2 linked regions of the Occultella kanbiaonis genome follow. Each later gene encodes a partner of the first gene's protein in a complex. Links are inferred from orthologs where the notes say so. Each region holds a gene or a part of one and is shown in the gene's direction. Other genes may lie near its edges.

Region 1 (6,506 bases):
TCCTCGCCGCGCTCGCCCTGGTGACCGACCCGGCAGCTGCCGCGCCCACCGCGGACGGGGCGACGCCGTCGGGCTCGCTGACCGGACGTCGCGTCGTGATCAGCGCCGGCGGCACCCGCGAACCGCTGGACCCGGTCCGGTTCATCGGCAACCGGTCCTCCGGGCGGCAGGGCGCCGCCCTGGCGGCCGTCGCCGCCGCCCGCGGCGCCGACGTCGAGCTGGTCGCCGCGAACGTGGACGCCGCGCTCCTGCCCGACGGCGTCCGGGTCACCGCCGTGGAGACGACCGCCGAGCTGTACGACGTGATGACCGACCGCGCGCGCACCGCCGACGTGCTCGTCATGGCGGCCGCCGTCGCCGACTTCCGACCGGTCCAGGTGGCCGGGTCGAAGACGAAGAAGACCGCGGACGGATCGGTCGCGCCGATCGAGCTGACCGAGAACCCGGACATCCTCGCCGCCCTCGCGGCCGGGCGACGCCCGGGCCAGGTGATCGTCGGGTTCGGCGCCGAGACCGGCGACGCCGGCGGCAGCGTGCTGGACCACGGTCGTGCCAAGGCACGACGCAAGGGGGCCGACCTGCTCGCGGTCAACCAGGTCGGCAACGGCCAGGGCTTCGGCGACGTGCCGAACCACGTGGTGGTGCTGGACGCGTCCGGTGCCGAGGTCGCGACCGTCCAGGGCACCAAGGACGAGGTGGCCGCAGGACTTTGGGACGTGATCGGTCCGCTGTTCACGGACTGAACGATGCGCAACCGTGGGGCCCGGTTGCCGTTAGGCTCGCCCCCATGACTACTCGCCTCTTCACCTCGGAGTCTGTGACCGAGGGGCACCCCGACAAGGTGTGCGATCTGATCTCCGACTCGATTCTGGACGCGATGCTCGCCGCCGACCCGACCTCCCGGGTCGCGGTCGAGACGATGGTGACCACCGGTCTGGTGCACGTCGCGGGGGAGGTGACCACCGACAGCTACGTCGAGATCCCGCGACTGATCCGCGGCGTCGTCAACGGCATCGGATACACCTCCTCCGACATCGGCTTCGACGGCGACTCCTGCGGCATCTCGATCTCCATCGGCCAGCAGTCCCCGGACATCGCCGTCGGTGTGGACAAGGCCCTCGAGGTGCGCACGGACGCCACCGACGACGACCCCAACGACCTCCAGGGTGCCGGCGACCAGGGCCTGATGTTCGGCTACGCCACCGACGAGACGCCCGAGCTGATGCCGCTGCCGATCGTGCTCGCGCACCGTCTCTCCGCGCGCCTGACCCAGGTCCGCAAGGAGGGCATCGTGCCGGGGTTGCGGCCCGACGGCAAGACGCAGGTCACGGTCGCCTACGACGGTGACCGCCCGGTGGCCGTCGACACGGTCGTGCTCTCCACACAGCACGAGGCCGACGTCCGCCTCGCGGACCAGCTGGAGCCGGCGATCCGCGAGCACGTGATCGACCACGTCCTCGGCGAGTACGCCGCGAAGACCGGTCTGGACGTCTCCTCCTACAAGCTCTACGTGAACCCGACCGGCACGTTCGTGGTCGGTGGCCCGATGGGCGACGCCGGCCTGACGGGCCGCAAGATCATCGTCGACAGCTACGGCGGCATGGCCCGTCACGGCGGTGGCGCCTTCAGTGGCAAGGACCCGTCGAAGGTCGACCGGTCCGCGTGCTACGCCATGCGGTGGGTCGCGAAGAACATCGTGGCCGCCGGGCTGGCGCGCCGCTGCGAGGTGCAGGTGTCCTACGCGATCGGTCGTGCCCACCCGATCGCGGTGTACGTGGAGACCTTCGGCACCGAGACCGTTCCGACGGCGAAGATCACCGACGCGATCACGTCCGTCTTCGACCTGCGTCCGCGGGCCATCATCGCGGACCTGGACCTGCTCCGGCCGATCTACGCGCTCACGTCCAACTACGGCCACTTCGGGCGCGAGCTGCCGGAGTTCACCTGGGAGCGGACCGACCGGGTCGACGCCCTCAAGGCTGCAGTCGCCTGATCGCTGCGCCGACACCCCACGCCCGGGTCCCTGTGGACCCCGGACGTGGGGTGTCCGTCGTTCATGATGGGATCAGTCCTGTGCCGGCACCGGAACAACCCAGCCTCCTCGACCCGGGGCTCGTCGCACCCGCGCCCGCTTCCACCCGGTTCGCAGCGGTGGCGCAGGTGCTCGTCGACATGCCGCTGCCGCACCTGGACCACACCTTCGACTACGGCATCCCGGACGCCCTCGACGCCGCCGCGCAGCCGGGCGTGCGGGTCAAGGTGCGGTTCGCCGGCACCGACCGGGACGGGTACCTGATCGGACGGACGTCCGGGACGACGCACCCCGGCACCCTCGCGCCGCTGCGCAAGGTGGTCTCGCCGCTGCCCGTGCTCACCCCGGCCGTCCACGAGCTGGCTCGCGCGGTGGCCAGGCGCTACGCCGGGACCAGCACCGACGTGCTCCGCCTGGCCGTTCCACCGCGGCACGCCACCGCGGAGAAGGCCGTGCTCGCGCAGCCGGAGGCCGTTCCCGAGCAGCCGGCGTCCGCACCCGAGGCGGGCTCCGCCGTCGGGCAGGCACCTCTGCCCGACCCGACCAGCGCCGACGTCGTCCTCGACGCCGACCGACTCGCGCACTGGGCCGACTACCCGGGCGGTGCCGCCTTCCTGCGCCGGATCGGCGCCGGCGACTCACCGCGGGCCGCCTGGTGCGCGCTGCCCGGACGGGTCGAGCTCGGCGGCACCGAACACCCGCACTGGGCCGTTGCCGTGGCCGTGGCGGTCCTCGCGACCCGTGCCGGCCGGCGCGACGCCATCGTGAGCGTCCCCGACGCCCGGGACGTCGCGACCCTGGGGGCCGCGCTGGACGCCCTGGAGATCGAGCACGTGGTGCTCACCGCCGAGCAGGGCGCCTCGGCCCGCTACCGGCGGTTCGTGCGCGCCCTCACCGGGCGCACCCATGTGGTGGTCGGGACCAGGTCCGCCGCGTTCGCGCCGTTGCCGAACCTCGGTCTCGTGGTCTGCTGGGACGACGGGGACGACCTGCTCGCCGAGCCGCGCGCGCCGTACCCGCACACCCGCGAGGTCCTGGTCCAGCGGGCGGACCTGGCGGGCGCCGCGGCGCTCATCGGCGGATTCGCCCGCACCCCCGAGGCCCAGCTGCTCGTCGCCGACGGGTGGGCCCGTTCACTGCAGGCGGACCGCGCCATGGTGCGCGCCCGTGCGCCCCGGGTGATCGCCCCCGGCGAGGCGGACCTGGCCCGGGAGGGCGAAGGTGGCCGGGCCCGGATCCCGGCGCCGGCGATCGCACTGGCGCGCCGGGCCCTCGCGCGGGGGCCGGTCCTGGTGCAGGTGCCCCGGGCCGGGTACCTGCCGGTGGTGGCGTGCGCCCGGTGCCGCACCCCCGCCCGCTGCAGCCACTGCCACGGCCCGCTCCGGCTCGATCGCGCCGACGCGCCGCCGCAGTGCCGCTGGTGCGGCCGGCACGCCACCGCGTGGGCCTGCGGTGAGTGCGGCGCCACGGCGGTGCGCGCGATGCGGACCGGCGCCGGCCGCACCGCCGAGGAGCTCGGCCGCGCGTTCCCCGGGGTGCCGGTGACGGTCTCCGGGCGCGACGGCGGCGTGCTGGACCGGGTGCCCGCCGCACCCCGGCTCGTGGTCGCCACGCCCGGCGCGGAACCATCGGCGGACGGCGGGTACACCGGCGCCCTGCTCCTGGACGCCGCCCTGATCACGAACCGGCCCGAGCTCTCGGCCGGGGTGGAGGCGCTGCGCCGCTGGCTGCGTGCCGCGGCCCTGGTCCGGTCCTCCGGTGACGGGGGAGAGGTGATGATCCTCGGCCAGGGTGCCCCGGTGCCCGTGCAGGCCCTGGTGCGCTGGGACCCCGTCGGGCACGCCGGGCGCGAGCTCAGCGAGCGGCAGGAGCTCTCGTTCCCGCCGCTGGTGCGGCTCGCCACCCTCACCGGCGGTTCGGGCGCGCTCGCTTCGATGATGCGGCACCTGCGTCTGCCGGCCGAGGCGGAGGTCCTCGGCCCGGTGCCGGTCGAGGACGCCGGCGGCCCGGAACAGGCCGCGGAGGAGGAGATGCTGCGTACCCTGGTGCGCATCGACCGCCGCGCCGGGGACGAGCTGAGCGTCGCACTGGCCCAGGCGCAGGCGATCCGCAGTGCCCGCAAGGAACCCGGCGTCGTTCGGGTCCGCATCGACCCCGACCACTTGTGGTGAGTTCCATCACACCGCCCAGGCCAGGAGGCCCCCGCGTGACCAAGATCGACCGGACCATCACCACCGTCGTGTTCGACCTCGGCAACGTCCTGATCCGCTGGGACCCGGTGGCGGTCTTCGAGGGCCGGCTCAGCGAGGGCGAGGTCGCCGAGTTCATGGCAGCCGTCGACTTCCCGACCCTGAACCGGTCCCTGGACGCAGGCCGCACCTGGGCGCAGGCCCGGCCCGAGGTCGCGGACCGGGCGCCGGACCACGTCCACCACATGGATGCCTACCTGCGTGACTTCGAGCGCTCCCTGGTCGGCGAGGTCCCGGGCACGGCGCAGATCGCACGGGACCTGATGGCCGCCGGGGTGCGGGTGCTCGGCCTGACGAACTGGTCCGCCGAGACGTTCGAGCACGCCCCGAGGGCCGCGCCGGTGCTGACCGAGTTCGAGGACATCCTGGTCTCCGGCGCCGTCGGCCTGGCGAAGCCGGACCACGCGATCTTCGAACTGCTGATCCGCACCACCGGGCTCGTGCCCGAGGAGACGGTATTCATCGACGACTCACCGGCCAACGTGGCCGCGGCCGCGGACCTGGGCTTCCAGGCGCTGCTGTTCACGGACGCGCAGGCGTTCCGCGCGGACCTGGTCGCGCTCGGGCTGGGCATCCCGGACTCCTAGACTGCCCCGTATGCGTTTGCTGTTCGCGGGCACCCCCGCCGTCGCCCTGCCCACCCTGGCGGCCCTGCTGGACTCCAGCCACGACGTGGTGGGCGTGCTCACCCGGCCGCCGGCACCGGTCGGCCGCAAGCGCGTGATCACCCGGAGTCCCGTGCACGCCCTCGCGGACGAGCGCGGCGTCCCGGTCATCACCTCCTCGCGGCCGCACGAGGCGGAGACGCTGGCGGCCCTGACCGCGCTGGACATCGACTGTGCACCCGTCGTCGCCTACGGTGCGCTGCTGCGCGACCCCGCGTTGTCGCTGCCCCGGCACGGGTGGCTGAACCTGCACTTCTCCCTGCTGCCCGCCTGGCGCGGCGCCGCCCCGGTGCAGCACGCGATCATGGCCGGCGACGACATGACCGGTGCGAGCACGTTCCGTATCGAGGCCGGGCTGGACACCGGACCCGTCTACGGCACCCTCACCGAGCCGATCCGGCGACGGGACACGGCTGCGGACCTGCTCGGCCGGCTGGCCGAGGCCGGGCCCGCGCTGATGCTGGCCACGCTGGACGCCATCGAGGCCGGCACCGCCCGGCCGGTGCCCCAGGCCACCGACGGGATCAGCCTCGCGCCCCGCCTGAACAGCGCGGACGCGCGCGTCGACTGGTCGCTGCCGGCGCTTGCCATCGACCGGCGGATCCGCGGCTGCACGCCCGCCCCCGGTGCCTGGACCACCCGCGACGGCGATCGGTACAAGCTCGGCCCGGTGCTGCCGGTGGTCGAGGACGCCGGCCTTGCCCCGGGGCAGCTCGCGGACGTCGACGGCGCCGTGCTGGTCGGGACCGGCTCGGAGGCGGTCCGGCTCGACGCGATCGCCCCGCCGGGTCGCGGCTGGATGGCCGCCTCGGACTGGCTGCGCGGCGCACGGCTGCCCGCGGACGCCTCCTTCGACCGGGTGGAGGTCGGCTCCGATGTCTGAGGGCGGCGGGAACCAGGGCGGTGGCCGTGACCCCGGCGGGGACCGGGACAGTGGCCACGGCTCGGGCGGCGGGCAGCGGGGCGGCCGTGGATCGGGCCGGCCGGCTCAGGGCCGGGGCTCGCGCGACCGCGGCCGGCGCCCCGACTCACAGCGCACCTCCTCCCGCCCCTCCGAGCGCAACCGCGGCACAGACCCCGCACGCCGCGCCGCATACGACGTGCTGCGGTCGGTCGCGGCCACCGACGCCTACGCCAACCTGGTGCTGCCCCCGGTCCTGACCGAGCGGCAGATCCGCGGCCGGGACGCGGCGTTCGCGACCGAGCTCACCTACGGCACGCTCCGGATGCAGGGCCGTTACGACGCGATCATCGCCCATGCCTCCCGCCGCGACGCCACGAGCCTCGACGCCGAGGTCCTCGACGTGCTGCGGCTCGGCGCCCACCAGGTCCTCGGCATGCGGGTGCCCGGTCACGCGGCCGTCTCCGAGACCGTCGGTCTGGCCCGGTCCACCTGCGGCACCGGACCCTCCCAACTCGTCAACGCCGTCCTCCGGCGCATCACCGAACGCCCCCTCGCCGAGTGGCTGGACCTGATCGGCGCCGATGCGAAGGACGAGACCGCCCGCCTGGCCGCGGTCCACTCGCACCCGGCCTGGGTGGTCCGGGCCATGCGCTCGG
Region 2 (5,839 bases), 1.7 Mb from region 1 along the record:
CGCGGACCACATCAGCGGCGCGACGCCGGCGGGGGAGCCGTCCGGACCCACCTTCTCGGGGATCGCCCCGAGCGGGGTGCGGTGCTGCGTGATCCACGTCAGCCATCCGTCGGCACGGGCGGTCTCACCGTTCGCGGCGGCGGACCAGGCGTACAGGCTGGTCTGCGGTGTCCAGGAGATGGAGGTCTCCGGCCACGACCCACCCGGCGCGAGGCCGCCGGCGGGCCTGTTCATCTCGGCGATCGAGGACTCCCAGGCCGCGGCCGCCCCCGGCAGCGCCTCGGGCTGGAACGGCGGCAGCACGAACGCGGTGGCCGCGTCCCGTGGGGACCGTCCGGCGTAGCGGCCATACCCGGTCTGCCCGAAGTTCGCCACGACCGCCTGTTCGAGCCGGTCGGCATCGGCACCCACGGCGGCGGCGTCGGAGTCGCGGCCGAGCCAGGAGTGCAGCCGCGCGGACGCCTCGAGGCCGGCCAGGACCGGGGCCGCGGTGCCGAGGGTCAGGGTGCTCTCGCGGTGCTCCCAGTAGTCCGCCGACGGCGCGGGCAGGGACCGCGGGTTCGCCACCTGGGCCCGCAGATAGCCCGTGGACCGCTCGATCATCGGCGCGAACGTCGCCAGGAGCTCGTCCCGCTCGGCGCCCGGCCCCAGCACGTCCGCCGCGTATGCGAGAGCCCAGAGCACCCAGCCGGTGCCGTCGGTCTGCAGGCCCCGGGCATCGGGCGGTCCGGACCCGTCCGGCAGGTAGCGCGCCTCGAAGCTGCCGTCCGGGTGCTGCACGCCGTCCAGGAACGTGAACACCTCGACGGCGTCCTCGTGGTGGCCGGTCACGGTGAGCGCGGCCGCCACGAACGACGCGTCGCGTGGCCAGACGTAACGCCATTTGCTCGAGAAGCCGGCGACGGCGGCGCCACCCTCGAGCGTCAGCGTGTGCAGGTCGAGAAGGGCGTCCGTGACGAGTTCCTCGTGCGGGCCACCGACGCCCGGCACGGTCCCCGCGTCGAGCCACGTCCTGGTCGCCTCGGCCAGCGCCTCGGCGGCTTCGCGGTCGGCATCGCTCGCGTCCGGGCCAGGGTCGATGACCCGCGTGCCGGGCAGGTACCGGGCATCGGAGTCCGTGGGGATCGTCGTCACCGATCCGTCGGCCTGGACGCCGATCCCGAGCGTGTACAGGCCCACCTCGTCCACGCGGCCGCGATCGCGCACGGCTGCGGCCGCACCGACGAGAGCCACCACGGCGACCACGGCGGCGAGCGTCCAGAATCTGCGACGGCGGGAACTCATTGCGGTCGATCCTAGGTCAGGCGGGCCCGGACGCGGGCCCCCTCACGGGTAGGCAACAATGGCAGCATGAGGGCACAGACGGACGCCGTGGTGATCGGCTCCGGACCGAACGGGCTCGCCGCCGCCGTCACCCTGGCGCGGGCCGGTCTCGAGGTCACCGTGTTCGAGGCGGAGAAGACCGTCGGCGGCGGCGCCCGCACCCTCGATCTCGGGCTCGCCCCCGGGGTGGTCCACGACATCTGTTCCGCCGTGCATCCGCTCGCGCTGGCCAGCCCGTTCTTCGCCGAGTTCGACCTCGCGGCCCGCGGGGTGGACCTGCGGGTCCCCGAGGTCGCCTACGCCCAACCGATGCCCGAAGGGCCGGCGGGTATCGCGTACCGTTCGCTCGGGCGTACGGCGGCGGAACTGGGGCCCGACGGCGCAGCCTGGTTCGACCTGTTCGGTCCCCTCGTCGAGAACTCGGCCATGCTCACCGAGCTCGCGCTCGGCGACCGCCGGAGCCTGCCGGCCGGTCTGCTCACGCCCACAGGGCTGCGGGCGGCCGTCGGCGCGGCCGCCCGCCTGTTCGAGCAGGGCACGCGAGCCTGGTCGGCTCGGTTCCGGGGCGACGTCGCCCCCGCGCTGTTCACCGGGGTGGCCGCCCACTCGATCAGCACGCAGCCCTCGCTCGCCGGCGCCGGCACCGCGATCATGCTCGCCACCCACGCGCATGCGGCCGGCTGGCCGATCCCCGTCGGTGGGTCCGGGGCCATCATCGGCGCGCTCAGGACTGACCTCGAGGCGCACGGTGGGGTGATCCGGACCGGCCACCGGGTCCGCACCTGGCGGGAGCTGCCGCGGGCACGCGCCTACCTCTTCGACACCACTCCGGCGACGCTGCTGGAGATCTGGGGTGAGCGGATGCCGGAGCGGGTCCGCGCGGCGCTGGCCCGGTTCCGTTACGGCGACGCCGCGGCGAAGGTGGACTACGTGCTCTCCGGCCCGGTGCCGTGGGCGGACCCTCGGGTGGGGGAGGCGAGCACGGTGCACGTGGGCGGCACCCGCGAGGAGATGGCGTACGCCGAGTCCCTCGTGGCCGAGGGCGTGCATGCGGCGACGCCGATGGTGCTGTTCTCGGACCCGAGCGTGGCCGATCCCGGCCGGGTCGTCGCCGGGCGACGACCCGGCTGGGCCTACGCCCACGTGCCGGCGGGCAGCACCGTGGACGTCACGGAGGCCGTCACCGCGCAGATCGAGCGTTTCGCGCCGGGCTTCCGCGATGTCGTCGTCACCTCCCGGTGCGTGCCCGCCGCCGAGATGGCCGAGCACAACCAGAACTACATCGGCGGGGACATCGCGGCCGGCGCGGTCTCCACCTGGGGCATGGCCGCGCGCCCCCGCCTCAGTACGGACCCGTTCGCCGCGGGGATCCCCGGGGTGTACCTGTGCTCGGCGTCGGTGCCGCCGGGGCCGGGGGTGCACGGCATGGGCGGGCACCACGCGGCGCGGCGGGCCCTGGCCCAGCGGTTCGAGGTGCGGGCGCCGTCGTTGGCGCCGAGTTCGACGGTCTGAGCCTCCTGAGCGGTCGACCGGTGCCGTTCGACGGTCGCCGTGACCGGCGTCACCGCCATCCGGGCCGGGGCGCGCCCGGGGCGACCAGGCGCCCGGGTTCACCTGACTGCGAAACCGTGCCTCCGCCGTCGGGCCCTTCTTGCACTCTCCGGGTGAGAGTGCCAATAATGGCGTTAGCACTCTCGCCTTGAGAGTGACAACACCTGGTCAGTGAGATGAGGCGCTGCGCCGGTGCGGGACATGAACGCATCGGGTGGCGTCGTCCGTCGCGGGCATCGCACCGGCCTTACGAACGCCAGTACCGGAGGATCAGACCCGAATGGCAAAGATCATCGCCTTCAACGAGGAGGCCCGCCGCGGGATGGAGCGTGGGCTCAACACCCTCGCCGACACCGTGAAGGTCACGCTCGGCCCGAAGGGACGCAACGTCGTCCTGGAGAAGAAGTGGGGCGCCCCCACGATCACCAACGATGGCGTGTCCATCGCCAAGGAGATCGAGCTCGAGGAGCCCTTCGAGAAGATTGGCGCCGAGCTCGTCAAGGAGGTCGCCAAGAAGACCGACGACGTCGCGGGTGACGGCACCACCACCGCCACCGTGCTCGCCCAGGCGCTCGTGCGCGAGGGCCTGCGCAACGTCGCGGCCGGCGCCAACCCGATCGCCCTCAAGCGCGGCATCGAGAAGGCCGTCGAGGCCGTGACCGCTGCCCTGCTCGACTCCTCCAAGGAGATCGAGACCAAGGAGCAGATCGCCGCCACCGCCGCCATCTCCGCCGGCGACCCCCAGATCGGCGAGCTCATCGCCGAGGCTCTGGACAAGGTCGGCAAGGAGGGCGTCATCACGGTCGAGGAGTCCAACGCCCTCGGCCTGGAGCTCGAGCTCACGGAGGGTATGCGCTTCGACAAGGGCTACCTGTCCGCGTACTTCGTCACCGACCAGGAGCGTCAGGAGGCCGTCCTGGAGGACGCCTACGTGCTGCTCGTCGAGTCGAAGATCTCGAACGTCAAGGAGCTGCTGCCGCTGCTGGAGAAGGTCATCCAGGCCGGCAAGCCGCTGCTGATCATCTCCGAGGACGTCGAGGGCGAGGCCCTGGCGACCCTGGTGCTGAACAAGCTCCGTGGCATCTTCAAGTCCGTCGCCGTCAAGGCCCCGGGCTTCGGCGACCGCCGCAAGGCCATGCTGACCGACATCGCGATCCTCACCGGCGGCCAGGTCGTCAGCGAGACCGTGGGTCTGAAGCTGGACAACGTTGGCCTCGAGGTCCTCGGTACCGCCCGCAAGGTGGTCATCACCAAGGACGAGACCACGATCGTCGAGGGTGCCGGCGAGGCCGACAGCATCGCCGGTCGCGTGTCGCAGATCCGCGCCGAGATCGAGAACTCCGACTCCGACTACGACCGCGAGAAGCTCCAGGAGCGCCTCGCGAAGCTCGCCGGTGGTGTCGCGGTGATCAAGGCCGGGGCCGCCACCGAGGTGGAGCTCAAGGAGCGCAAGCACCGCATCGAGGACGCCGTCCGCAACGCGAAGGCTGCCGTCGAGGAGGGCATCGTCGCCGGTGGTGGCGTGGCCCTCATCCAGGCCGCGAACACCGCGTTCGCCACCCTCGAGCTCGACGGTGACGAGGCCACCGGCGCGAACATCGTTCGCGTGGCCGTGGACGCGCCGCTCAAGCAGATCGCGATCAACGCCGGCCTCGAAGGCGGAGTTGTCGCGGAGAAGGTCCGCAACCTGCCCGACGGTCACGGCCTCAACGCCGCGACCGGCGAGTACGAGGACCTCCTCGCTGCCGGCATCAACGACCCGGTCAAGGTGACCCGTTCCGCTCTGCAGAACGCCGCCTCGATCGCCGGCCTGTTCCTCACCACCGAGGCCATCGTGGCCGACAAGCCGGAGAAGGCCTCTGCGCCCGCCGGCGGCGGTGGCGACGACATGGGCGGCATGGGCGGCATGGGCTTCTGATCCCCTAGGGATCGCAGCCCGGCCCCACGCCGGTCGAACGCATCACCCGAAGGCCCCCGGTCCGATTGGACCGGGGGTCTTCGCCTCGTTTCGGGCGGGAAGGACTGCCCATGGCTGCCACGCCGGGCTGCGCACTAGGTTCGGGTCCCATGGGTGCAGGCAGTCAGGAGCCGGGGTATCAACCCGGCTGGTCGGGGAGTGTGCAGGGGGCATCCTCCGGACGGCAGTCGCAGGCGCCACACCGGACCGGCACGGGGGCGCCGGTCCGGGTGGACCTGAGGCCGACCGCCAAGGGCATCCTGATCCAGGTCGCCGGAACGGTGCTGACGCTCGGGGTCGGGCTCGTCGCCGTGTTCGGCGGGCTCGCCTCGGACCAGGGTGCCGTGCCGATCGTCGTCGGGGCGATCTTCCTGCTCGCCGGGTTGTTGTTGCTGCTGACGATGCCCAGGGTGCTGCGGGCACGCGCACTCGAGATCGGGCCGATGGGTCTGGACTACCAGGACCCGAAGGGTCACCCCTGGGCCGTTCGCTGGGCCGACCTGGCCGCGGTCGAGGTCAAGTACGGACACTCCCGGTCGCGCGGTGGCCCGTTCTCGGACGGGGTCGTGGTGGCGCTGGAACTCTCCCTGCGCCCGGGCACCGAGGCGCAGTACCCGAACCTCGGCCGGTACCGGCGCGGTGAGGTCCACCGACTCCCGCTCGGTCAGCGCGGCGACCTGCTCGGACCGCTGGCGCAGCCGTTGGGTACGTTCGCACCACCGCAGGTGTTCCATGGCGTGACGAACCTCGGCTCGATCCTTGCCGCCCGCCTGATCTGACGAGTACGGCGGCCTCAGCCGGGGAGTTCGCCCAGCAGGTTCACGCGCGCCTGCTCCGCCCACAGCCTCCGGCCGCGTTCGGTGTGGAACAACGGGTCCAGTGCAAGCAGGCGATGGACGACGGCGGCCCGTCCGTTGGCGAAGTCGGTGTCACTGACGTGGGCGTAGTCCGCCCGCACCGCGGCCAGGTAGCGGGCGTAGCCGGCCGGCTCGCGGCCGAGGACGGACA

What was found. The genes of interacting proteins can lie anywhere in the genome.
Region 2: the proteins of metK (region 1) and groL are in contact, whole or in part, in a cryo-EM structure (PDB 8P4O), measured with the Escherichia coli proteins. The link is inferred for Occultella kanbiaonis from one-to-one orthologs.

The regions. Positions count from the first base shown.
Region 1 is NZ_CP046175.1:2,836,648-2,843,153, reverse strand. What follows is about bases 1-2,890. They hold metK (methionine adenosyltransferase), read left to right. Parts: upstream 1-787; coding sequence 788-1,993; downstream 1,994-2,890. Other genes in these bases: GKS42_RS13130 (primosomal protein N'), read left to right, coding at 2,074-2,890; coaBC (bifunctional phosphopantothenoylcysteine decarboxylase/phosphopantothenate--cysteine ligase CoaBC), read left to right, coding at 1-743. Also shown: more of GKS42_RS13130, read left to right, coding at 2,891-4,203; GKS42_RS13125 (HAD family hydrolase), read left to right, coding at 4,239-4,868; fmt (methionyl-tRNA formyltransferase), read left to right, coding at 4,879-5,829; GKS42_RS13115 (RsmB/NOP family class I SAM-dependent RNA methyltransferase), read left to right, coding at 5,822-6,506. UniProt on the Escherichia coli protein: Catalyzes the formation of S-adenosylmethionine (AdoMet) from methionine and ATP.
Region 2 is NZ_CP046175.1:4,579,219-4,585,057, reverse strand. What follows is about bases 2,520-5,473. They hold groL (chaperonin GroEL), read left to right. Parts: upstream 2,520-3,154; coding sequence 3,155-4,792; downstream 4,793-5,473. Other genes in these bases: GKS42_RS21075 (hypothetical protein), read left to right, coding at 4,942-5,473; GKS42_RS21085 (phytoene desaturase family protein), read left to right, coding at 2,520-2,835. Outside these bases: GKS42_RS21090 (glycoside hydrolase family 15 protein), read right to left, coding at 1-1,284; more of GKS42_RS21085, read left to right, coding at 1,351-2,519; more of GKS42_RS21075, read left to right, coding at 5,474-5,610; GKS42_RS21070 (DUF4031 domain-containing protein), read right to left, coding at 5,625-5,839.